2 regions of the Nonomuraea sp. CA-141351 genome follow, and region 1 is predicted to be linked to the other one. Evidence: riboswitches for the same ligand, from Rfam matches in the RefSeq annotation. Region 1 holds a riboswitch; the other holds the start of a gene.
The links. Region 1 has a riboswitch for cyclic di-AMP ahead of ACQPWU_RS02200 (CHAP domain-containing protein). Riboswitches for the same ligand answer to the same signal wherever they lie in the genome.
Positions count from the first base shown of each region.

Region 2: it holds a riboswitch for cyclic di-AMP, as region 1 does, so the genes downstream of both, ACQPWU_RS18755 (C40 family peptidase) here and ACQPWU_RS02200 (CHAP domain-containing protein) in region 1, are expected to answer to the same signal.

Region 1 covers NZ_CP191982.1:428,120-439,036, forward strand. The annotation lists gene ACQPWU_RS02160 (TetR/AcrR family transcriptional regulator) at 1-375, shown strand, start outside; gene ACQPWU_RS02165 (DUF2218 domain-containing protein) at 411-1,001, opposite strand; gene ACQPWU_RS02170 (class I SAM-dependent methyltransferase) at 1,032-1,631, opposite strand; gene ACQPWU_RS02175 (alpha/beta fold hydrolase) at 1,756-2,553, shown strand; gene ACQPWU_RS02180 (MFS transporter) at 2,600-3,817, opposite strand; gene ACQPWU_RS02185 (PLP-dependent cysteine synthase family protein) at 3,814-4,902, opposite strand; gene ACQPWU_RS02190 (VanW family protein) at 5,387-7,048, opposite strand; gene ACQPWU_RS02195 (hypothetical protein) at 7,093-7,335, opposite strand; cyclic di-AMP (ydaO/yuaA leader) riboswitch at 8,177-8,319, shown strand; gene ACQPWU_RS02200 (CHAP domain-containing protein) at 8,332-8,982, shown strand; gene ACQPWU_RS02205 (copper-translocating P-type ATPase) at 9,122-10,917, opposite strand, start outside.
Region 2 covers NZ_CP191982.1:3,945,155-3,956,071, reverse strand. The annotation lists gene ACQPWU_RS18765 (M48 family metallopeptidase) at 1-457, opposite strand, end outside; gene ACQPWU_RS18760 (hypothetical protein) at 470-1,297, opposite strand; gene ACQPWU_RS18755 (C40 family peptidase) at 1,846-2,361, opposite strand; cyclic di-AMP (ydaO/yuaA leader) riboswitch at 2,435-2,598, opposite strand; gene ACQPWU_RS18750 (helix-turn-helix domain-containing protein) at 3,372-3,917, opposite strand; gene ACQPWU_RS18745 (pyridoxal phosphate-dependent aminotransferase) at 3,975-5,135, shown strand; gene ACQPWU_RS18740 (maltokinase N-terminal cap-like domain-containing protein) at 5,220-5,882, shown strand; gene ACQPWU_RS18735 (NlpC/P60 family protein) at 5,987-6,961, opposite strand; gene ACQPWU_RS18730 (NYN domain-containing protein) at 7,073-8,395, opposite strand; gene ACQPWU_RS18725 (phosphotransferase family protein) at 8,540-9,601, shown strand; gene ACQPWU_RS18720 (response regulator) at 9,602-10,249, opposite strand; gene ACQPWU_RS18715 (sensor histidine kinase) at 10,246-10,917, opposite strand, start outside.

The DNA.
Region 1 (10,917 bases):
CGCCAGATCGCCGGGCATCTGGAGCACCTCTCCCGAGCAGGGCAGCATAAGGGCGATGCCGGGCAGCGGCTCGAGGCCATGCTGGAGACGTACGCGCTCATCCATCAGCAGATGGCACGGCACGGTTTCGGCCCCGATCTGGTCGCGCTCCTGCACCGGTCGAGGGACGTCGGTCACGCCCAGCATCAGCTGCACGCCTTGCTGCGCGACGCGCTGGCCGAGGCCGTGCGGGCCGGTGCCGTACGTGACGACGTGGCGGCGGAGGAGCTCGCCACGTTCTGCTTGCACGCGCTGCACGCGGCTGCCGTCCTTCCCTCGAAGGTTGCCGTCCAGCGGCTCGTCGCGGTCACCCTGGGCGGGTTGCGAGCTCGCTGAGCCGGTTTCGGCGGCCTGGCCGGCATGCTTTTGTTTCAGCCGGCCTTGGTGGATGAGCGGCGGCGGCGCCAGACGTGGGCCGCTACGAAGGCGACCTTCACCAGGACGGCCACCAGGACGACGTCCGCGCCCAGTCCCGCCCACTGTGGGATGGCCAGTATGCCTGCGGCGAGGGCCACGTGTACGGCGACGGCCAGGACGGCGGCCAGGGTGAGGCCGAGCACGGTGTGTCGTCCTCGACGGGGCGCGGGGTTCGTGACGGTCGCGTCGGAGGTTCCGCTGGGTCGGCTCCAGTCCACGGTCAGGTTGTCGCGCCTGCCCATTCTGGTGAGGTTCCTGGTGACGAGGGCCTGAACGCGTTGCAACCGGTCCTCGTCCTCGGCCTCGATACGCAAGGTCAACACGCCCGGGGCAGCCTGCAGGAAGCAGGTTGCCCCGTCGGCAGTGATGGTCCCCTCGGTTTCCGACCACTCGGCTTTGATGTCTTTGGGCCTTTCGCCGCCCATATGGGGACCCCGGCCGGGATGAGTGGGGAACCCGTGGCCCATTTGGGCGGCGTGTCGGCAGAGCTGGACGAGGTACCGGCCGGCGCGGTCGGTTGTGATGTGGGCTTCGACGGTTGGCATCGCATTCCTTTCGGGGATTTCGTGAGGGGATCAGGTTCGGGTGACTGCGGCGAGCCAGGCCAGGACGCCTTCGGGGATGACGGCGTTCTCGATCGTGGTTGCCGCGATCGAGCCGATCTTCCAGCCGTCGTTGAACGCGGCCGTGATCTCCTCCCGGGTCACGCGCCGCGGCCCGTACTCGCCCTCGCCTGGTTGCCTGTCGCTGAAGCACAGCAGGAACAGCCGGCCACCCGGTTTGATCGCCGAGCCGAGGCTCTCGACGTAGGCGGCCCGGTCGTCGTCACTGAAGATGTGGAACACCAGCGAGTCGAGCACGGTGTCGAAGGATTCGCCGAGTTCGGCCAGCCGGAGCGCGTCGTGGCGGAGGAACCGCGCGGTCAGTCCCCGTTCGCGTGCCTTGTCCTGGGCGAGGCCGATGGCTCTCGGGGCGAGGTCGACGCCGGTGCTGTCCAGGCCCAGGGCGGCGCACATGAGCGTGTGTTCGCCCGTGCCGCAGCCGATGTCGAGCACCCGTCCCTGGATGGCGTTGGCCCGGGCGAGGTCGAGGAACGCCTGTTGGGGCCGACCGATGTCCCAGGGAAGGGGGCCGCTGTAGAGCTCTTCCTCCGACCCGTGCGGCGTGTCTGTCATGGAGATGCCCTTCTGTCCGGGATACCGACACATATGGTTCTTTCCGAGCAAGCTGTATCTAAGATATACACTATGTATCTCAAAATGCCGCGACAGCGCCAATCATGTGAGGAGTGCAAGGCATATGAGCACACTCGAAGTGCACGGAGCTCGTCTCTACTACGAGACCCACGGCAGCGGCCCGCTGATGGTCGTGATTAGCGGAGCGCCGGGTGTGGCCGATGTGTACCGGGCGGTTGTCCAGCACCTGGGCGAGCATCACACCGTCGCCGTCTACGATCGCCGTGGCTTCTCCAGAAGCCGCCTCGACGGCCCGCAGGACTACGACCGCCGATTGGAGACCGATGCCGACGACGTGGAACGCCTGATCAAGCACCTTGGACTCGGGCCGGCGATCGTTTTCGGTGCCAGTTCCGGAGCCACCGTCGCCCTGGAGCTCCTCGTCCGCCACCCGTCCGTGGTCCGCACTCTCATCCCGTACGAGCCGCCCGCCCTGCGACTGCTCCCCGACGGGGGCAAGTGGGCGGACTTCTTTTCCGAGGTCTACGACGTCTACCGGCGCGAAGGGATCGAGCCGGCGATGAAGACGTTCAGGGAGCGGACGTTCGCGCCGTCGGACCAGCAGCACATGGCCCGCGCTCCGAGGAACGACGCCAACGCCGCCTACTGGTTCGAGCATGAGCTACGTCAGTATCCGCCCGTCGCGCTCGATTTGACCGCGCTCGCCGCACACGCCGATCGCATCGTCCCCGCAGCTGGTCGCGCATCGCAGGGCTACCCCTGCTATCAGGCGGCGGTGGGGCTGGCCAGGTACCTGGCCAAGGATGTGGTCGAGCTGCCAGGCGGCCATATCGGCTTCGTCACCGACGCTTCCCGATTCGCCGCAGAGCTCGCCCGGCTCCTCGCAGGCACAATGTTCTGAATGTTGCCTCTGTCTTGATGGGCCAGGTGTGGCGGGGAGACGCCCCTTACGAGATGGCTGGCGCGGTGCGGAACCGTCCCGTTCTGATCAGCGTGAAAAGGACTGCCGCACAAGCCCAGCCCAGGCTGAGTAGCGTCCACCAGGGCAGTGCGGGCAGTGTGAGTGACCGGGCGGCGTCGAGCGCGGCGCCGATTGCCAGGTTTCCTATCGCGATGCCCAGCCCGGAGATGGTGTTGTAGCAGCCGTAATACGTGCCGACCCGGTGATCGCCGCCGAACCGGGCGATCGTAGTCATCTCGAACGGGTAGAGGATCATCGTGCCCAGCGTCAGCAGGAGCGTGGTCAGCAACACGGCGGCCAGCGTGGCGGCGAGGGGAAGCGGTACGGCCAGCGGGAGAAAGCTTGCTCCCATCAGCCATAGGCCACGTCCCATCGCTTGTTCAGGCTCCCATCGCTCCTTGATCCACTGGGTGAGCCGTACTTGCCCGAGCGCCGCCAGGCCGCCGGAGAGCGCGAAGATCAGGGCGACGCCGAGTTCTCCGCCCGTGGCGCGGCGGGCCTCGATCGGCAGGCTCAGGTAGATCTGGAAGTTGAGCACGTACGAGCCGGTCATCACCACGGCGAACAACAGGAACGGGCGGTTGCGGGCGACCTCGCGCCAGCCTTTGAGCAGACCGGCTCTTGGGTTCCCCGGCCGGGCGGGCAGAGCTTTGGCCTGGGCGGCGGCCAGCAGCGCGAACACCCCTGCGGCCACCAGACACGTGATCTGGAAGGCTGTGGCTTGCAGGAGCAGGCCGATGATCGGGCCGATGAGGATGCCGCACTGGTAGAAGACGTTGAAGACGGCGAAGGCCTCTACTTTGCGTTCGCCCGCCTCCTGCGCGAGGTAGGCGCGCGCAGCCGGATTGAACAGTGCCCCGGCCAGTCCGGTGAGAGCGGACGCGACGATCAGCGCGGGGACGGCGTGAACGAGCCCGAGCAGGCCGAAGCCGATCGTTCGCAGCGCCAGCCCAGCGAGGATCATGGGTTTGTATCCGAGTCTGTCGGCGAGGCTGCCGCCCAGCAGGAACATGCCCTGCTGGCTGAGGTTGCGTACGCCGAGGATGAGCCCCGCCATCCAGACTGCCAGCCCGAGGTCGTCGGTGAGGTAGGTGGCGAGGTAGGGCATCAGCATGTAGAAGCCGATGTTGATGGTGAGCTGGTTGACCAGCAACAGCCGGACCGGCCGGTTGAACGAGCGGGCCTGTGCGAGCGTGCTTTTCATCGGGCAGCCTCGGCTGGCGCGGTCACCGTGGTGCAGCGGGTCCAGCTTCGCGCCTCCGCCTCTGCCGGGTGGACGAGCACACCCGGGTCGGGTGGTGGTCCGCCATCGAGGAGCTCGTGGCGGGCGCAGTAGGCGTCGTTGTAGATGGTGTCGAAGTAGCGGTGCGGGCCGTCGGGGAAGACAGCGACGATCTTGGCGTCGGGGGGTTCCGTTCTGGCGAGCCAGGAGGCGACCAGCGCGACGGCGCCCACGCTCCAGCCGCCGGTGGCGTAACGGCCGGCCGCGAGGCGGCGGCAGGCCCACACCGCCTCGGCGGGCGCCACCCAATGGACCTCGCTGAAATGCTCGTAGCGCACGTTGCGCGGGTAGATGCTGCTGCCCAGACCGCGCATCAGGCGGGGACGGGCGGGCTGGCCGAAGATGGTGGAGCCGATCGTGTCCACGCCGACCAGGCGCACGCCGGGGCTGAGCCGCCGGAGCGTCCGGTAGACGCCCGCGCTGTGCCCGCCCGTGCCGACGCTGCACACCAGCACGTCAACCTGGCCGAGCTGCTCGGCCAGCTCCCGCGCGAGCAGGTCGTAGGCGCCGACATTGTCCGGGTTGTGGTACTGGTCCGGGCAGTAGGAGCCGGGATGCTCCTTGAGGAGTGCGCGTACGCGTTCCCGCCTGGCCTCCTGCCACCCGCCGGTGGGCAGCGGCTCGACCACCAGCTCGACCTGGGCGCCGTATGCGCTCAGCAGCCGGTGCATGATCGGCTCCATGCCTGGGTCGCTGACCAGGATGACAGGGTGCCCGTAGGCGATCCCGGCCAGAGCGAGCCCCAGGCCGAGCGTGCCGCTAGTGGACTCGATGATCGGCGCTCCGGGGCGGAGCTCGCTGCGGCAGCGGGCCTGGCCGATCATGTGCAGTGCCGGGCGGTCCTTGATGCCGCCGGGGTTGTGGCCTTCGAGCTTCGCCCAGAAGCCGCGCCCATGCTCGTCCCACAGTTCGGGGATCCACAGCACGGGTGTCCCGCCGACTAGACCGGCAAGGGAAGAGCGGCCGGCCCATATGCGGGCAGGCTGACGCCGATGGATGGTGTTCATGGTGATGGGTCCTCGCCACAGTCACGGATGCCTGGATGTACGGCAGGCGCGGCCGAACCGGCGCACGCCGGGCACGGCTATACCCGTGACACGCAAACGGCTGTGAGCAAGGCGGTCCCCGAACGCGGCGCGCCTCCCGCCGGCGCCGGGACCGGAAGATCGTCCGGTCCATGTGGCATGGCGGTGGTGATCCTCGCGCCAGGGGGCGGAGCCATCACCGGAGCGGACTCGATGGTGGGATCCTCGCACGTTGCTGCGTGGTGGTCGCCATCCCCTCCGTGATCGTGTGAGATCAGCTGATGGTGCGCGCTGGACAGGCTGCCATGGGCGTGTGGCCCGATGTCGCAGAGCAGGAGATGGAACGTGGTGATGATCGTGAACACCACGAGCAACCAGCCGTGTCCGCGGCCGCTCCGGTGCATGTCAACGATCACATGCAGCAGCCTATATCGCTCTCCGCACATGTACGGTTGGCTCTAAGTAATCATTTTTTGCACGTGAGACGGGGTTCGGGATCGTAGACGGTGTGGAAGCGCTGCTTGCGCACGACCTTCCCCTTCTGCTCGAAGATGCGCCACACGTCGATGGCGAAGCCTTCCACGCCGTCCATCGGGATGCACTCGGACCCGGAGTCGGTAAGGGTCGGGATGGGCTTGACGTCATATCGCTCGGAGCTCTGCGACTTGATGTCGTAGCGCTTGGTGCTCCAGAACTGCACGGTGGCCGACGTGGCCGTGTACGAGGTCTTGATCAGCACACCGTAGGGGGAGTCGTTGCGCCAGCGGAAGTCCGGCTGGGGGTAGGACACCGTGGACTCCCGCCCGGCGGGATAGCGGGAGATGTAGTACTGGTGCGGCATGTGCTGAACGTCCTGAAAGCCGCTGAAGAACACCGCGTTGAACATCGTCGTGGCGAACTGCGACACCCCGCCACCGACGTCGTTGACGAACCGGTTGTTGAGAATCATTGGCGCCTCGACGAAGCCACGCGCCTTGTCGCGCCTGCCGACTACGCCGTTGAGCGAGAACGTCTCCCCAGGCTGAACCACGTAACCGTCGACGATGTCGGCGATGCGGTGGATGTTGGTCACGCGAGGCGCGCAACACGGATATTGCGTGGTGAACGAGCTGACCTTCTCTTTCACGCCGAGCTTCTTCGCCTCGCCCGTGGTAACCCGGGGCTGCCGCTCGGTGGCAGGTAGATCGACGCGGCGGCTGCCTGCCGCCACGACCTTGGAGATCGCCGGGCCGAGTGTCCTGATGTCGACGCCATGGCCTGCCCTGGATGGGACGACCTGTGGTCTGCCGTTGACGATCTTGAAGGAAGCGTCTTTCGGCGGGGTGATCAGCAGCGTTTCGGCCACGCCTGCGGAAATCTTGGCAGCGTCGTAGGACGGGCGCAGACTTCCCCGGCCGTCAGAGACGAAGCGGAGGCCGGCGGCCAGTTGCTCCCGGGACACGGTGGCCTGCTTGCCGCCGCTGGCCAGCGTGAGCGGGGCCCCGATCGCCGTGCGTGCCGTGCTCGTGGCGATGCGGCGGACTTCATCGGGGGTGACGTTCGGAGACGTCGCCTGGACGTCCAACTCGACGGAGGTGCGTGCGGCCGCGAAGGCCGCCCGCACGGCTTGTGCCGCACCGTTGCGGTCCAGCGTGCGTCCGGGCTTCGGCAGCAGCGCTCGCGGTTCCAGTCCCTGATAGCGGATGCCGCCCTCGACCGGTTTGGTATCCACGCTCTTGGCCAGACCGGCGAGCCCGGCAGTTAGACGCTGCTCGTCCACTGTGATCTCGGGTGCGATCTGGCGACTGCCGAAGAGGGAACGGGCAACGCCCATCGGAGTGGCGGCGCCCGCCATCGCGGCCTCGACTGTCGCTTGGGTATCGAAGCCCAGCCCCAGCTCCGCAGGCGTAGCCTCCTTCCGCTTACCCGCCGCGATCAGCGTCAATGGCTGGTTCACCCGCTTGCCCAGCTCCGCTTCGAGGCGAGAGCGAGCAGCCTCCGGAGACAGACCGCCGATGTCCACGTCGCCCACCCGTGTGCCTGGCGGAATCTTCCCGGCCAGCGCGATTGCTGACACGGCATAGGCCAGCACCGCCACGAGCACGACGGCGGTCGGAATGAGCATGCGCCGCGAACGCAGCACGCTCACGGCGCCGCGAGATGGAGCGCGACGACGGTTAAACTCGCGGACGCTCATGAGACCGCGGGTCGGAACGCGACGGTGAAGTCGACACCGCCGTTCCGGGACTCGTAAACAGTTCCATCCTCCGTTGCGGCCGGCATCCGGTTGCTGTCGACGGCGGCGAACGCGGTGGCCTGACCGGGCAGCGCGCCGCCCGCCCGCCAAGTGCGCTCCTCATCCCGGCTGGTGCGCACCCGTCCCCCGGCGTCGGGGCCCACCAGCACACCCCTTGCACGAAGCCGTGGATAGCGCATAGCGCAGATACTACTAGTTCATGTAGTAGGCCAGGTGGCGAGCCCAGTGTCGAGCTCAGTGGCGCTTGACACGCGAGCCGTCGCCGCCGCGCGCCCCTGCGGGTATGACGGCAACCAACTGCGACGCCATCCCTACCGCACCGTTCCTAGCGAACAGAGATGTTTGGGTAGTCGTAGTAGTTGGCGGTTACGCCACGGCGGTCGCTCATCGCCTTTCACGTTCCCGTGCGGACGTGCCAGATGCGCTGCTTGTAGATCACGTACTGATGCCCAGCCGCTTGGCGTTCTCGATCTTCCCGGCGGAGATCTGATGCCCCAGCTTCGCCTGCTCTGGCGCGGGCATCGCTGCCTGTGGTGGTTGCGCGTTGAGATGTGAGTCATCCCGCGTGTCCCCCGCAGGTGGCTCGCCGGTGAGTGTGGGCGGCGCCGGAGGGGCGTGATGGTCCCCGGCGCTGCGTTGGTCAGCGTAATCTGCATCGCCGTTGTGCTCACCTCGGTGAGGAGCCGGCGCCAGCCGTCGGGCAGACATGCGCGCCACGCCGGACGCCACCGGGCCGCGACTGTCTGAGGGTCCTCCACCACCGTCCGACGGCCAGTCTCTCTGCCCCCTGATCGGGCGGAGAATGTCCAGGAAGAAGGTAAAGAATTCCCAACTGAAAACCTTGCCTGGTAAGGGATGCTCGTAAGTTTTACCCGGAATCGCATGGTTCTGTCTTGCACTGCTCTATGGGGAATACTTACCTTAGGGGGGTACTTGGGGCGCACGACTAGGACCCTTTACAGGTGTGCGTCCTTCATTGCCGAGACCGTGCTCTACCTGCGCCAGCAGCATGCCAGCGGGTAGGCGCGGCCGCCGAATCCGCGAAGAGCGGAACCGGGGACCCAATTCTTTGGGGTGAATCGGAACACTCGCAGAGCCGTTCCGTAGGGCACTTCCAGGCCCGAACCCGTCAGCTAACCCGGTAGGCGGCATGGAAGCAAGGAGCAACCCCCAGCATGACCAAGACCGTACTTTCGCGCACCCTGAAGCCGATGAACATCGCGGTCGCAGCCGCCGTCACCGCGGGCGCGTTCATCACTGGCACCCCCGCCTTTGCCGCCGAGCACCAGAACGACCGTGCGCACGCCGCAGAGGTCGCCCAGCGGAAGCCCGGCCAGGTCGCGGCGGACGCGGTAATCAAGATCGCGGAGTCCCAGGTGGGCGTTACCGAGAACGCCGCAGGAGGCGGGACGCCGTTCCACCAGTGGTACATGTCCTCGCCTCGTGCGCAGGAGACCGTGGCCCGTGACGGCGGGAGCATCCAGGCCTACGCGAACGCTCCATGGTGTGCGATGTTCGTCTCCTGGGTCGGCGATAAGGCCGGCGCTCGGCCTACCGTCGGGTGGGACGCCTACACCATCACCTGGGCCAAGTGGTTCCAGAACAACGGCCGGTGGGGCACCGTCGCCAAGCCAGGCGCCGTCGTCTACTTCTCCTGGGACGACAAGACCGTCGACAGCATTGACCACATGGGCCTGGTCAAGAAGGACAACGGGGACGGCACGATCACCACGATCGAGGGCAACACCGGCAACGGCAAGGTGGAGGAGCGGATCCGCCCCACGTCGCAGGTCGTGGGGTACGGCTACCCGCAGTACAAGGCCTGACAGGCGAAATTCCGGGGCGGGACCTACGAAGGTCCCGCCCCGACCTGTCCCTTCAATGAGCACCATGAGCGCTCCTACTGGGTCAACTGTCGGCCCGCCGCAGGCAGGGTGCGCAGGACGATAGCGAGAGTGATCGGCTTCAGGCATGGGGTGGGGACGAGTGGCGTGCCCCCTCGAGCGCGACAGCGGTCCCTGTGCGGTGAAGGTGTCCCGACAGTGGCTGGAGCAGAACCAGTAGGTGCTGCCGCCTTGTTTGGAGTGAGGCGGTGGCGGTGGCGCGATCGACCTGCATGCCGCAGACCGGATCGATGGTCTCCTCCGGCTCGGCGCCTGGCTCGACGGTGACGGGCAGTTCGGCCGGGGGTTCCGCGGCGGGCTGGAGAGGTGGCGGGGTGAAGCGGCGCAGCCGGTTGGCGTTAGCGACGACTGACAGCGAGGACAGGGCCATCGCGGCGGCGGCGATGATGGGGGAGAGCCGGATGCCGAGGAATGGGTACAGGATGCCGGCGGCCATGGGAATGCCGACCACGTTGTAGACGAAGGCCAGGAACAGGTTCTGGCGGATGTTACGCAGGGTGGCGCGGGAGAGCCACACCGCGGTGAGGATGCCGATGAGCGCGCCGGAGATCAGCGTGATGTCGGAGGCCTCGATCGCCACGTCCGTGCCGGTGCCGATGGCGAAGCCGACGTCAGCCTGGGCCAGGGCGGGAGCATCGTTGATGCCGTCGCCGACCATGCCGACCCGACGGCCCTCGCTTTGGAGCCGGGCGATCTCGGCGGCTTTGTGCTGGGGCAGCACCTCTGCCAGCACGCGGGTGATGCCGACCTGGCGGGCGATCGCCTCGGCGGTGCGCCGGTTGTCGCCAGTGATCATCACGACCTGCAGGCCGAGTTGCTGGAGCGCGGCGACGGCGACGCGCGAGTCGTCCTTGACGGTGTCGGCCACGCCGAGCACCCCGGCGGGCTCTCCGTCTACGGCCACCATGATGGGGGTACGGCCCGCCGCGGCCAGCCGATCGGCGGCCGGTTCGAGGTTCACGGCGGGCACGCCCGCGTCGGCCAGCAGGCGTCGGCCGCCGATCAGCAGATGACGTGCCTCGACGGTGGCGGAGAGGCCCTCGCCGGTGACCGAGTCGAAGTCCGATGGGTCGGTCAAGGGCAGGCCGCGTTCGATTGCGCCGGCGACAACGGCTTGTCCGAGCGGGTGCTCGGAGGAGCGTTCGGCGGAAGCGGCCAGGCGCAGGAGATCATCGACGGTCCAGGAGGCGAGCGGCTCGACGTCGGTGAGCGCCGGGCGGCCGCGGGTGATGGTGCCCGTCTTGTCCAGGACGATCGTGTCCAGCTTGTGCGCGGTCTCCAGGGCCGCCGCATCGCGGATCAGGACGCCGGCCTGAGCGGCCTTGCCGGTGCCCACCATGATGGACAGGGGGGTGGCCAGGCCGAGAGCGCACGGGCAGGCGATGATGAGCACCGAGACCGCCGCCACGAGGGCGAGCGTGAACGCGGGGGAGGGGCCCGCGACGTACCACGCCGCGAATGTGACCACGGCGATGGCCATGACCGCCGGGACGAAGTAGCCCGACACCAGGTCAGCCAGACGCTGGATGGGGGCCCTGGACGCCTGCGCCGCCCGAACGAGGCGGATGATCTGGGCCAGGACGGTCTGTGCGCAGACCTTCTCGGCGCGGAAGGTGAACGCGCCGGTCTGGTTGACGGTCGCCCCGACCACCTGGTCGCCGGGCTGTTTCTCCACAGGGATCGACTCGCCGGTGACCATGGACTCGTCCAGCGTGGAACGGCCGTCGACGACCACGCCGTCCACCGGCACCTTCTCGCCCGGCCGGACGATCACCAGGTCGCCGGGCAGCACCTCGGCGATGGGAATCTCGCGCTCCGTGTCGTCGCGGCGTACCCGAGCGGTTCTGGCCTGCAGAC
Region 2 (10,917 bases), 3.5 Mb from region 1:
AGGGGCCCTTGAGCCAGCCCACCACCTTCGCGCCGAACGGCGTGGCCATGAGCAGCCCGGCGAAGACGAGCGTGAGCGCCAGAGACAGGTAGCTCGGCAGGCTGGTGGCCGTGTCGAACGCCTTGCTCCTGGCGATCTGCGCGGCGGTGAAGTCGCGCGCGGGGTCGGGCGGTCCGGAGGCCAGAAGGTGCCAAGGGGTGCTGAAGGCGGCCACGGCCAGGATGACCAGGCCGAGCAGCACGGCCGCCACCGCCGCCTGCCGCCTCAGCCGCCGCCCGTCCGCGGTTTCGCGCGGCCTGTCCCCGTTCACGGACACACCCGCCCCTTTGACGTTCCCCTGCGATTCCTTCGGCCGCGTCACCCCGTTGCCGGTCGGCTCGGCGCCCAGGGCGGGGACCGCGCCCCCTGCCTCCCCGCCGTGCTGCGCTGCTCCGTCCGTATCTCGCTGTTCGTCCATGTGCCTCCCCCTTTACGCGAGCTGGTCTCGCACGTAGTCGCGCCACCGTGCGGTCAGCGTCGCCGCGGAGAGCCCCAGCGCGGCGAGTGCCTGATCGACGCCGACTGACCGGGCCTCACGGTAGAGCCTCACCAGCGTCCCCTCACCGAACCGGTCAGCGAGGAAGCGACACGCCAGCCAGGCCTCCTGGTACGCCCGGGCGAGCCGTTGGGGGTCCCGCCCGTCGGCGGCGAAAGCGGCAGGTCCGGGCAACTCACCCGGCAACCGGCCGGACCGCACCTCGGCGGCGAGCTCAGCGGCGGCGGTCCTCACGGGCAGCCCGGAGTCGCGGTAGCCGACATAGTCGGCGAACCCCTCGTAGAGCCAGACGGGCAGGCGGTCGGTGCCCGCCACGACGTGGGTGAGCTCATGGGTGAGTACGACGTCCTTGCCGGTGGAGTTGAGCTTGGCGAAGAACTCGGGGACGACGATCACCCGCCCGCCGTCGGCCACCGCGGCCAGCCCCTCGACCTCTCCCGCCCCGGCCAACCCGGCCAGCCCGGCCGCTTCGGCGGCGGAGCCCGGAACGACGATCAGCGGTCGTACTGGCCCACCGAGCACGTCCGAGACCCGCTGCCCGGCCGCGTCGGCCCTGCGCGCGAGCTCGCGGAGCTCACCGGATGGGGCGTGGTGCCCGACGACGACGGACCGCGCTCCGCGGACGACGACCGCACCATCACGCCACAGGTGGTGGGCTTCCTGCGGAAGGATCGGCGAGTCGGGGGTGGGGGCGCCGGCGGAGGCGACGGCGAGGAGCACGATGGAGACCACCGCGACCCGCCGACTCACCCACCCGGACACGATGCCCGATCGTAGCCGCCCCGCAGGGGGCACCTTGGCCGCACCGCGCTCCGGACCAGCGGGCGCCGGGGTCTGGATCGACGGGCCTCTGAGCGTCGGTGGGCCACGCCGTCATGCCCGGGGACCATTGGGACACGCACCGGGCTCGACACGGACCCTCAGCCGCCGTCATGCGCCGCCGAACGCGAGCCGCCGGCCGTGCGCCGAGGCCCGTTCCAGCGGCCGGGGTCGCGTCGTGTGAAGCCGTGCGGCGCGAAGCCGGGGGTTGTGAGGCCGTGTGGCGCGGTGTCGAGCGGCGCGGAGCCAGGGGTGTGGCGAGGTGTGGGGTGGGAGGCAGACACCCTCCGCTGCGTGCGGCCGTCAAGGGTTGTGTGGTCCAACGTGCGCCGTTGCGGCGGCCAAGCCCGTGCGGGTCAGCGAGCGTCCCCCTGGGGGCCCTCAGCCACGTGCGGCGGGTGGCGCCGCCCGTGCTCCGCCGTACCAAATAAAAAAGGGACCTCAGCAAAAGAGGACGAGCCCCGCCCGAAACGGGTTCGGGCGGGGCTTGGTCACAGGCCGGGACGGACCGCGCCCACGAAGGACGACTTACGCCATCTGCCCAGCTTGTCGATGCGCACCCGTTCGCCTGTCCGCGGCGAGTGGATCATCTTGCCCTTGCCGACGTACATGCCCACGTGGCCGAGCCCGTTGAAGAACAGCAGGTCACCAGGCTGGAGATTCCGCCAGGAGACCTTGCTCTTGATGCGGGCGAACTGGCTGTTCGTCACGCGCGGGATCTTCACCCCAGCCTTCTTCCAGGCGTACTGGACGAGGCCGGAGCAGTCGAACGAACCAGGACCTGTGCCTCCGTAGCGGTACGGGTCACCGATCTGGTGCTTGGCCGCCGAGACGGCCTTGCGAGCCTTGGACTTCTGCCGAGCGATCTTGACTGCCCTGAGCGCTGCGGCCCTGGCCGACTTCGAGGTTCGGGCGGCCGTGGCCGCCTTGGCCGTCGAATCCGACGTGCTCGCCGCCGCCTGAGCCGTTGGGGCATGGAGGACCAGACCTCCGGCCGTCACGGTCATCGTGAGCGCTACGCCACTCAGGGCAAGGCGGGACAGACGGGGGTTCTGCGGGGAGGTAGACAGGATTTCTCCTTGAGTCTTCCACGAATGCCTACCGGGTTAGCTGACGGATTCGGGCCTGGAAGTAGCCCTACGGCGCGATCTGCGCGCCGATTCACCCCTGATCCCTGGGGAACTGGGATCGCTGGGTCCCCGGCTCCGTGCCTCCTGGCTGCACGGACTCGGCAAGCCACCGCCCGATCAAGATGTTGATATGGGGATATGGGCGGCGACCAGCGGATCTTTATCTGTCTCACATCGGGATAGACCGATGCGGGTTCGCGGAGGACATGGCTTGTTCACCGCGACGACGCCAGAAGCTACGCCGAACCGTCAAGAATCAGCAAAGCGAGACATGGGCTGTAAAGATCAGATAAAGGGGGCTGTAAGAGTGAAAATCCCTGCTGGAACCCCAGGCTCCTTTATCGAAATGTGACACTGCTCACACTTCGATTCGCCTGCGTTTGTCAGGCCGCAATTGTCGCCTTTTTCACATTTGTTGCGATGCCTCACACGACGCTCACGCGTAGGGAGCGTTCCCGCCGCGGGACGGTGGTGTCTCCGCCACCCCGGCTCGACCCCGGCCGCCCCGGCCGCCATCAACGACGCTGCATCGTAGAAGCGCTTCGAATGATCGTTCAGCCACAACATCCCGCACGAAGAACTCCACCCCGGCCGCCGTACATGTTGCGCCGGCCCCACCGCACAACACCTCGCCGACCCGGCGCAGGGAAGGCGGCAGAGCACCGCGACGTGCGGAATGGGCTTCAAGTCGATCAAGCGATCTAGCTGGTCAGACGCTTGAAGGTCATGAAGCCACGTAAGGCAAGCAGGCAACTGGATCGTCGAGAGGTCAACCGGCTCCCAAGCCGCCCGCGGTGTTCAGAGCCCTGGCTGAACAGGCGCTGCTTATGCCGGCTGTGCTGTATGCGGCGCGCCAGGTAGCGGGGGGCATGTCGGCCTGGCGGCTGTCAGTTCTCCGGGTGCACCATGAGAAGGACAGCGCGATTGTGCGCGGCCTGACCTCGGTACAGGTGCGGGCGAGCGGCATTGAACCGGATGGCATCGCCTTCGGCCAGTTCGGTGGGGGAATCGGCCGGGCCGGTGGTGACGCGTCCGTGGGTGAGCACGAGGCATTCCTCGACGCCGGGCAGGTGGGCGTCGGAGTGCTGGGTGCTCTGGGCGATGGCGATGTCATAGACCTCCACGGTGCCGCGCATTCTGATGCGGTGGAGGAGACGCGCGCTGACCGCGTCGCCCTCGACCCGCGGCCGCCTGTCGCCGGCGCGTACCACCTCGACCGTCGAGGCGGGCGTTTCCAGCAGCTCACCGAGAGACGCCTTCAACGCGGTGGCCAAGGCCCACAGGGTGCTCAGGGTCGGGTTGCCCTGGCCCTGTTCGATGCCGTGCAGCGTGGTCTTGCTGATGCCACTGGCGGACGCCAGGTCGGCCAGCGATATTCCGGCCGCCGTGCGCAGCCGGTGCACGTTCTGCCCCACCACTTGCGTAAGATCCATGCGTATCAGCATAGTGATATGCCTGTACCAGTGAAATGGTTCGACTGTGGAGGCGGCATGACGGTGACGCGGCTGCGTGACATCCCGGGCATCGGTGTGGACACCGTTGGTGACGCGGCCGACGCGGTGAGCGACCCAGAGTTCTTGCGACTGGAGAATCTCGACACCGACCTGCGTCCGCCCGCCGTCGCCATCGCCACCACGCATGCCGCCATCGACGACGACGCGGCCAACAGCTATCTGCCGTTCCAGGGGCATCGCTCCCTTCGCGCTGCCGCCGCGGCGCACGTCGGGCGCATCTCAGGACGCCGCTATGACGCCGGCACCGAGTGCGTCAGCGTGGCAGGCGGGCTCAACGGCATCCTCAACACGCTGCTCGCAACCGTGGAGCCCGGGCAGGAGGTCGTGCTGTGCGACCCCATCTACGCAGGCCTGGTCAACCGGGTGCGGCTCGCGGGCGGCGTCCCCCGCTTCGTCCCCGCACAGCCCACCGCGGACGGCTGGACCATCGACGCCGAACGACTCGCCGGCGCCGTCGGACCCGACACGGCGGCGGTCCTGATGATGGGGCCGGCGATGCCGACCGGCCTCGTCCTGGACGACCGCCACTGGTCCGCCCTCGCCGACGCCTGCGAACGCCACAACGCTTGGTTGATCTACGACGCGGCCATGGAACGCATCCGCTTCGACGGCCGCCCTCCCAGTCACCCGGCGGCCCACGAGGGCCTGGTGCGGCGCACCATCACCGTCGGTTCGGCCTCCAAGGAGCTGCGGCTCATCGGCTGGCGCGTCGGCTGGGTCGTGGGCCCCGCCGACATCATCGCCGACATCCGCCTCGTCGGCTTGACCAACGTCGTCTGCCAGGTCGGCCTGGCCCAAGACGCCGTGGCCGCCGCACTGGACGCACCCGACGCCGATGCCGACGTCGCCGCCGCCACCGCCGAATGGCAACGGCGCTGCGAGACGGTCCTGCATCAGCTCGCCGCCTACCCGGTCATCCGACCGCACGGCGGATGGTCACTCCTCATCGACACCAGGCCCCTGGAACTGACCGCTGTCGAACTGTCCCAGCGCCTGTTCGACCGGGCGAAGATCGCCGCCACTCCCATGGACGGCTGGGGCCCCAGCGGAAGGCACTACCTGCGGGTAGTGTTCGCCAACGAACCCGTCGAACGCCTCACCAGCCTCAGCGATCGCTTCCGCCTGGCCATCCAATGACAGGCCGGAAGCCGCAGGCGCCGCGGGGTGCGGTCGGCGCTGTTCTGGGTCCACATCAACCCTCAACGGAAGAGAATCCTCAGCATGGCCGTCATCCACCACACCACCCTCAAACCGACCAAGCTAGAACTGCTCACCTCCTGGCTACCCTCCCGGCCGTGGTACCACGGTGGCGCGGGCGAACCAGAATTGGCCAAGGCCGGCGGCTTCCGGCTGGATGACCCGCAGGGTGAGGTCGGGATCGAGTTCATGGTGGTCACCGACACCTCCGGCACTCACCCGACCAGCTACCTGGTGCCGCTCACCTATCGCGGTGCCCCGCTCGACGGGGCGGAGCACGCCCTCGTCGGCACCATGGAGCACGGGGTGCTGGGGCGGCGCTGGGCCTACGACGGCTGCCACGACCCGGTGCTGGTCGCCCAGTTGCTGGCTCTGATCGAGGGCCGGGTCCAGGCCCAGGACCAGAACACCAGCGACACCCCCGACCGGGAGGTCACCCGCTCCTACCTCGGTGGCAGCCTCACCCCCACGGACTTCACCACTGCCGCCGACGACCAAGAGGGCACTGAGCTGCCTGCACCGCGGGGTACGGCCCTCCGTTTGCACCGGGTCCTGCGTCCCGCCCCGGACGACGCACCTCTCCTTCCACCGGAAGCGACGGGCCACGTCGCCGGCTCCTGGCACATGCCGGATGGCACCCGCCCGCGGGGGCTGTTCGTTGTCTTGCACACCGGCCCTCGCGCCTGAGGGGCGATGGGGCCTCCGCAGTCGGTCGGTGGCCCAGCGCGAGAAGACGTGCCTCAGGCGGCGGAAACCCCGCCTCAGTGCCGGGAACTGCCAGAAACGGCACCCTACGGGCGGATGGCGCCCAGGAGCGAGTTGCCGTAGGAGGAGAGCTTGACGACCTTGACCACGTCGCCGGTTTGGGGCGCGTGGACAATGTCCCCGTTGCCGGCGTAAATCACGACGTGGCCCAAGCTCGAGCTGAAGATGAGGTCCCCCGGCTGGAGGTCGTCCAAGGAGACCCTGCGGTTGGCCCCCCACGCCCACTGTTGCCACGTCGTACGCGGCAACGACACGCCGCCGGCGCGCCACGACGCCTGGGTCAGGCCTGAGCAGTCGTAGCCTCCTGGACCGGTCCCGCCGTAAATGTACGGCTTGCCTACCTGGGCGAAGGCGAAGCGCAGGACTGCGGCGGCGTTGCCCGAGGCCGGGCCCGTGTACTTGATGCCGACGCTGTTCGGGTTGCCGGGATTGTAGGCGCCCAGCTTCCTCAGCAGCTTCTTCTGCTCGGTGATCAGCTTCATGATCTCCGAACGTTCCTTCTCGACCCCGTCCCGCTCCCTGTCCGCGGCCTCCAGCGCCTTCTGCGCATTGTCACGCTCGACCTTCAGCCCGCGGTTCTCGCGATCGAACGCGGCCAGCTTCTCCGCCCGCTCCTTCGATACCTGCCCGGCCAGCGTCAGCCCCGTCAGCAGGGCCTGGGGGTTGTCCGTGCTGATCAGCCCGGGCAAGGAGGTCAGGTCGGCGCCGTACTTGTAGCTGTCCACGGCCATGTCGATCACCTGGGAACGCAGGTCCGCGACGGTCGCCAGCTTGCGCTTGTAGCTGTCGTTCAGCTTGGTATAAGAGCTCTTGGCCTTCTTGTAGCGCTCCGTGGCCGTGTTGAACCGGTCGACGACCTTGTCGGCCTTGTCGTTGAGCTTTTCGAGCTTGGCCTTGGCCTGCCGGAGTGTGGGTTTGGGATCAGCGGTGGCAGCGCCTATCGGGGACAGGACCAGCCCAAGCGCGAGACCCGCGGCCACCGGTACCCTGCCAAACCTCACTGTGTCGCCTCCCAGGGATGATATCTGGGGCGAAATAGTACAGAAGTGGCGGGTGAGGTCTCACCTAAACGTACAAATCGTGATGGAGGGCCGTCCCAGCCGGTCCGTAATCTAAGCCCGGCCCAGCCTGCGCAGCAGCAGTCCAGACTGAACGGGTCTGGCTCCCATCCGCCTGACGGATTCGGCCACCTCGCGGTCCGACGACACCACGGCGATGGCCCGGCCGGGCGGCTCGGCGCGGACGAGCTGGCGGATCAGGTCGTCGGCGATCTCCCCAGGGTCGCTGAACAGCACCCGTACCCCCCGCGGCGCCACCACCTGCACGGGGGCGTTGAGCTCGGCCCCGTCGAACACCACGGTCACTTCGACCCTGGTCTGCGCCACCAGCCCGCCGAGTCCGGTCATCAGCCGGTTGCGCTGGTCGGCCAGGGTGAGCGTGCCGTAGCCGGTCTTGGTCACGTTGTAACCGTCGATGATCAGATGGACCTGCGGCAGGGCCAGGAGCTGGTCGAGGAGCTGCGGGTCGTCGTCGGCGAGAGCGCGTGCGGGAACGCCGCGCACACCGGGCCGCTCGCCGGTGATCGCGGCGACCGAGTCGGCGGGCCGGGTGATCGTCGTGGGCAGGGCCAGCTCCCTGCGCAACCCGGCGGAGGCGTCCTGCAGCGCGTCCAGCAGCACCCTGATGCGGGAGTCCTCGATGCTCCTGCCCTCACGGGCGGCCCGCCGCGAGGCCTCCAGCTGTTTCTCCACGTCGGCCAGGCGTTCGCGCAGCCGCCGCAGCTCGGAATCGCCCGCGGCGGAGGAGGCGGAGGCGGCCGACCTGGCCTCCTCCGCAGCATGCTCCATCTCCTCGGCGTGACGGACCGCGCCCTTGGCCCGCTCGCGGGCGTCGTGGAGCTTGCGCCGCAGGTCGGAGTTCTCCGCCCGGGCCGCCCTGATCTGCTCGCGCAGCCGGTCGGCCTCCTCCTTGGCGGCGCTTTTCTGCGCGGCGAGCTGCTCACGCAGCCGGGCGACCACCTCCTCGCGCTCCGACCCCTCGGCCGCCACCGCCGACTGCTCCAGGTCGGTGCGGGCGACCTCGATCATCTCGGCCCAGCCGGGCGGCCGGGTGAGGTATGCGGCCGCCGCCACGAGCACGGGGTCGGCGGCGGGCGGCACGTTTCCCTCGGCCAGCGAGGCGACCAGCTCAGGCCAGCCGGCGGCCACGGACTCGGCCACCAGCTCGCGGAACTTCTTGTCGTTCTCTAGCTGCGCCGCGATGGGAGCGCTGCCGAGCTTGGCGCGCTTACGAGGGTCGAATTTGGCGATCCCGCGCAACGGCGGAGGTATGGAGACAGCAGGCATCGTCCCGAGGACCTGAGACGCCAGATCCACGACATTTAGCCGCACCTGCTCGGGAAGCGGGCGAGACAGGCCTTCACCCGCTGAACTCATCCCACTTGTCCCTTCGTGACATGCCCTTTCAGACAAGGGTACGGCTGCCGCGTACCTGACCGTAACGGTCACCTATGTATGGACGAGCGCTTGGTTGGGGGTATACGACTGAGCCGGAGCAGGCGCTCACCCGGGAGGCCGACCGTGACAGAAGAGATCCGTACCTCCACCCGCGACCTGAAAGAGCTGCGCGAACGCCTGGCCGTCTGGCTGCGGGGCAGAGTCGGCGAGAGCGCTTCGGTGTCCGAAGTGTCCAGGCCGTCTGAGAACGGTATGTCGAGCGAGACGCTGTTCTTCACCGCCGCCTGGAGTGACGGAAGAACGCGCTGCGTAGCCAGGCTCGCACCTGCGGTGGAAGCCGTTCCGGTGTTCCCCACGTATGACCTGCGGACACAGTTCGGAATCATGGGTCTGGCCAGGGAAAAAGCTGGGATTCCAGCGCCCAGGCCCCTCTGGTTCGAACCGGATCCCGATCATCTCGGCACGCCGTTCCTCGTCATGGAGCGCGAGGACGGCGAGGTGCCGCCGGACGTGATGCCGTACACGTTCGGGAGCTGGCTGCTGGACGCGGCGCCGGCGGACCAGCGCAGGGTGCAGGACGCCTGCGTGGCGGTCCTGGCGGCGCTGCACCAGACCCGGTTCACGACCGAGGAGCTGGCCCCGCTCGGGCAGTCCGGGCTGCGTGCGCACGTGGAGGCACAGCGCGACTACTATGAGTGGGCGCACGGCGAGCGGCGGATCCCGCTGCTGGAGCGGGCCTTCCGGTGGCTGGAGCCGCACTGGCCGGACAAGCCCGGGCCGGGCGTTCTGTGCTGGGGCGACGCCAGGATCGGGAACATGATGTTCAGGGACTTCACACCGGTCGCCGTGCTCGACTGGGAGATGGCCGCCGTGGGACCGCGTGAGCTGGACCTGTCCTGGATGATCTTCCTGCACCGCTTCTTCCAGGACCTCACGGTCGCCGCAGGGTTTCCCGGCATGCCCGACTTCATGCGCCACGACGACGTTTGCCGAAAATATTGGGAATTAACGGGGTACGAGCCTCGCGACATGGATTTCTACGAGATGTACGCCGCCCTCCGGCACGGCATCGTCATGGCCAGGGTGTGGCAGCGCCGGATCCACTTCGGCGAGCAGCCGGCGCCGGACGACCCCGACGACCTGGTGCTGCACCGAGCCACGATCGAGGAGCTGCTGGCCAGGTGACTACGTACCGGCGTCGTAGACCAGCAGCGCGACCTGGACCCGGTTGTTGAGGCCGAGCTTGGTGAGGATTCGCGAGACGTGCGCCTTGACCGTGGGCACGCTCATGTAGAGCTCGCGTGCGATCTCTGCGTTCGACTTGCCCCGCCCCACGGCCTGCGCCACCTCCCGCTCCCGCTCGCTGAGCCGGCCGAGCAGCTTCCTGGCCCGTTCGGTGCGCTCCCCCGCCCCGCCGTCGGACACGTGCGTGATGAGCTGGCGCGTCACCGCGGGCGAGAGGATCGGCTCGCCCGCGGCCACCTTCCTGATGGCCTGCACCAGGTCGCCGGGCGCGATGTCCTTCAGCAGGAACCCTGCGGCACCGGCCCGCAGCGCCCGCAGCACCTGCGCGTCGGCGTGGAACGTGGTCAGCACCACCACCTCGGGCGGCGAGGACGTGCGGCGCAGCGCCTCGGTGGCGGTCAGCCCATCGACGCCGGGCATGCGGATGTCCATCAGCACGATGTCGGGCCGATGCTCGGCCACCAGCGGCGGCACCTCGGAGCCGTCGCCGGCCTCGGCCACGATCTCGATGTCGTCGACGCCGCCCAGGATCATCGACAGCCCCGCCCGCACCATCGCGTCGTCGTCGACGATCAGCAGCCTGATCATGCATCCTCCCGAGTCGTCTCCACCGGCCACGGCAGCCACGCGCGCACCACGAACTCACCGTCCGGGGTCGCGCCGTGCTCCAGCCGCCCTCCCGCCAGCTCGGCCCGCTCCGTCAGCCCGATGAGCCCGGCCCCCGCGCCCGGAAGGCGCAGCCCGTGGCGTGCCCACAGAGGATTGCGCACCTCCGCGGACAGCCCCTCGCCGGGCGCTCCCGAGACCGCCACCTTCACGGGCACCCCGCCCGCGTGCTTGCGCGCGTTGGTCAGCGCCTCCTGGACGATGCGGTAGACGTTGCGGCCGAGCCCTTCCGGTGCGTCGCCGTCGGCCTGCAGGTCGAGCCGTACATCCATGCCCGCGTGGCGGCACTCCCCGACCAGCGTGGGCAGGTCGGCGAGCGTGGGCTGCGGCCGGTCGGGCACCGGGTCGTCGCCGTCCGGGTGCGCGTGGCGCAGCACGCCGATCACCTCGCGCAGGTCCTGTAATGCCAGGTGGGCGTTGGTCCTGATCGCCCCGGCGGCCCTGGCGATCTCTTCGGCGGGCGCGTCCGGCCGGAACTCCAGCGCCCCCGCGTGCAGGCTCAGCATGGAGATGCGGTGCGCGAGCACGTCGTGCATCTCCCTGGCGATGCGCTCGCGCTCGAGCCGCTTGGCCTCCTCCGCGGCGCTGTC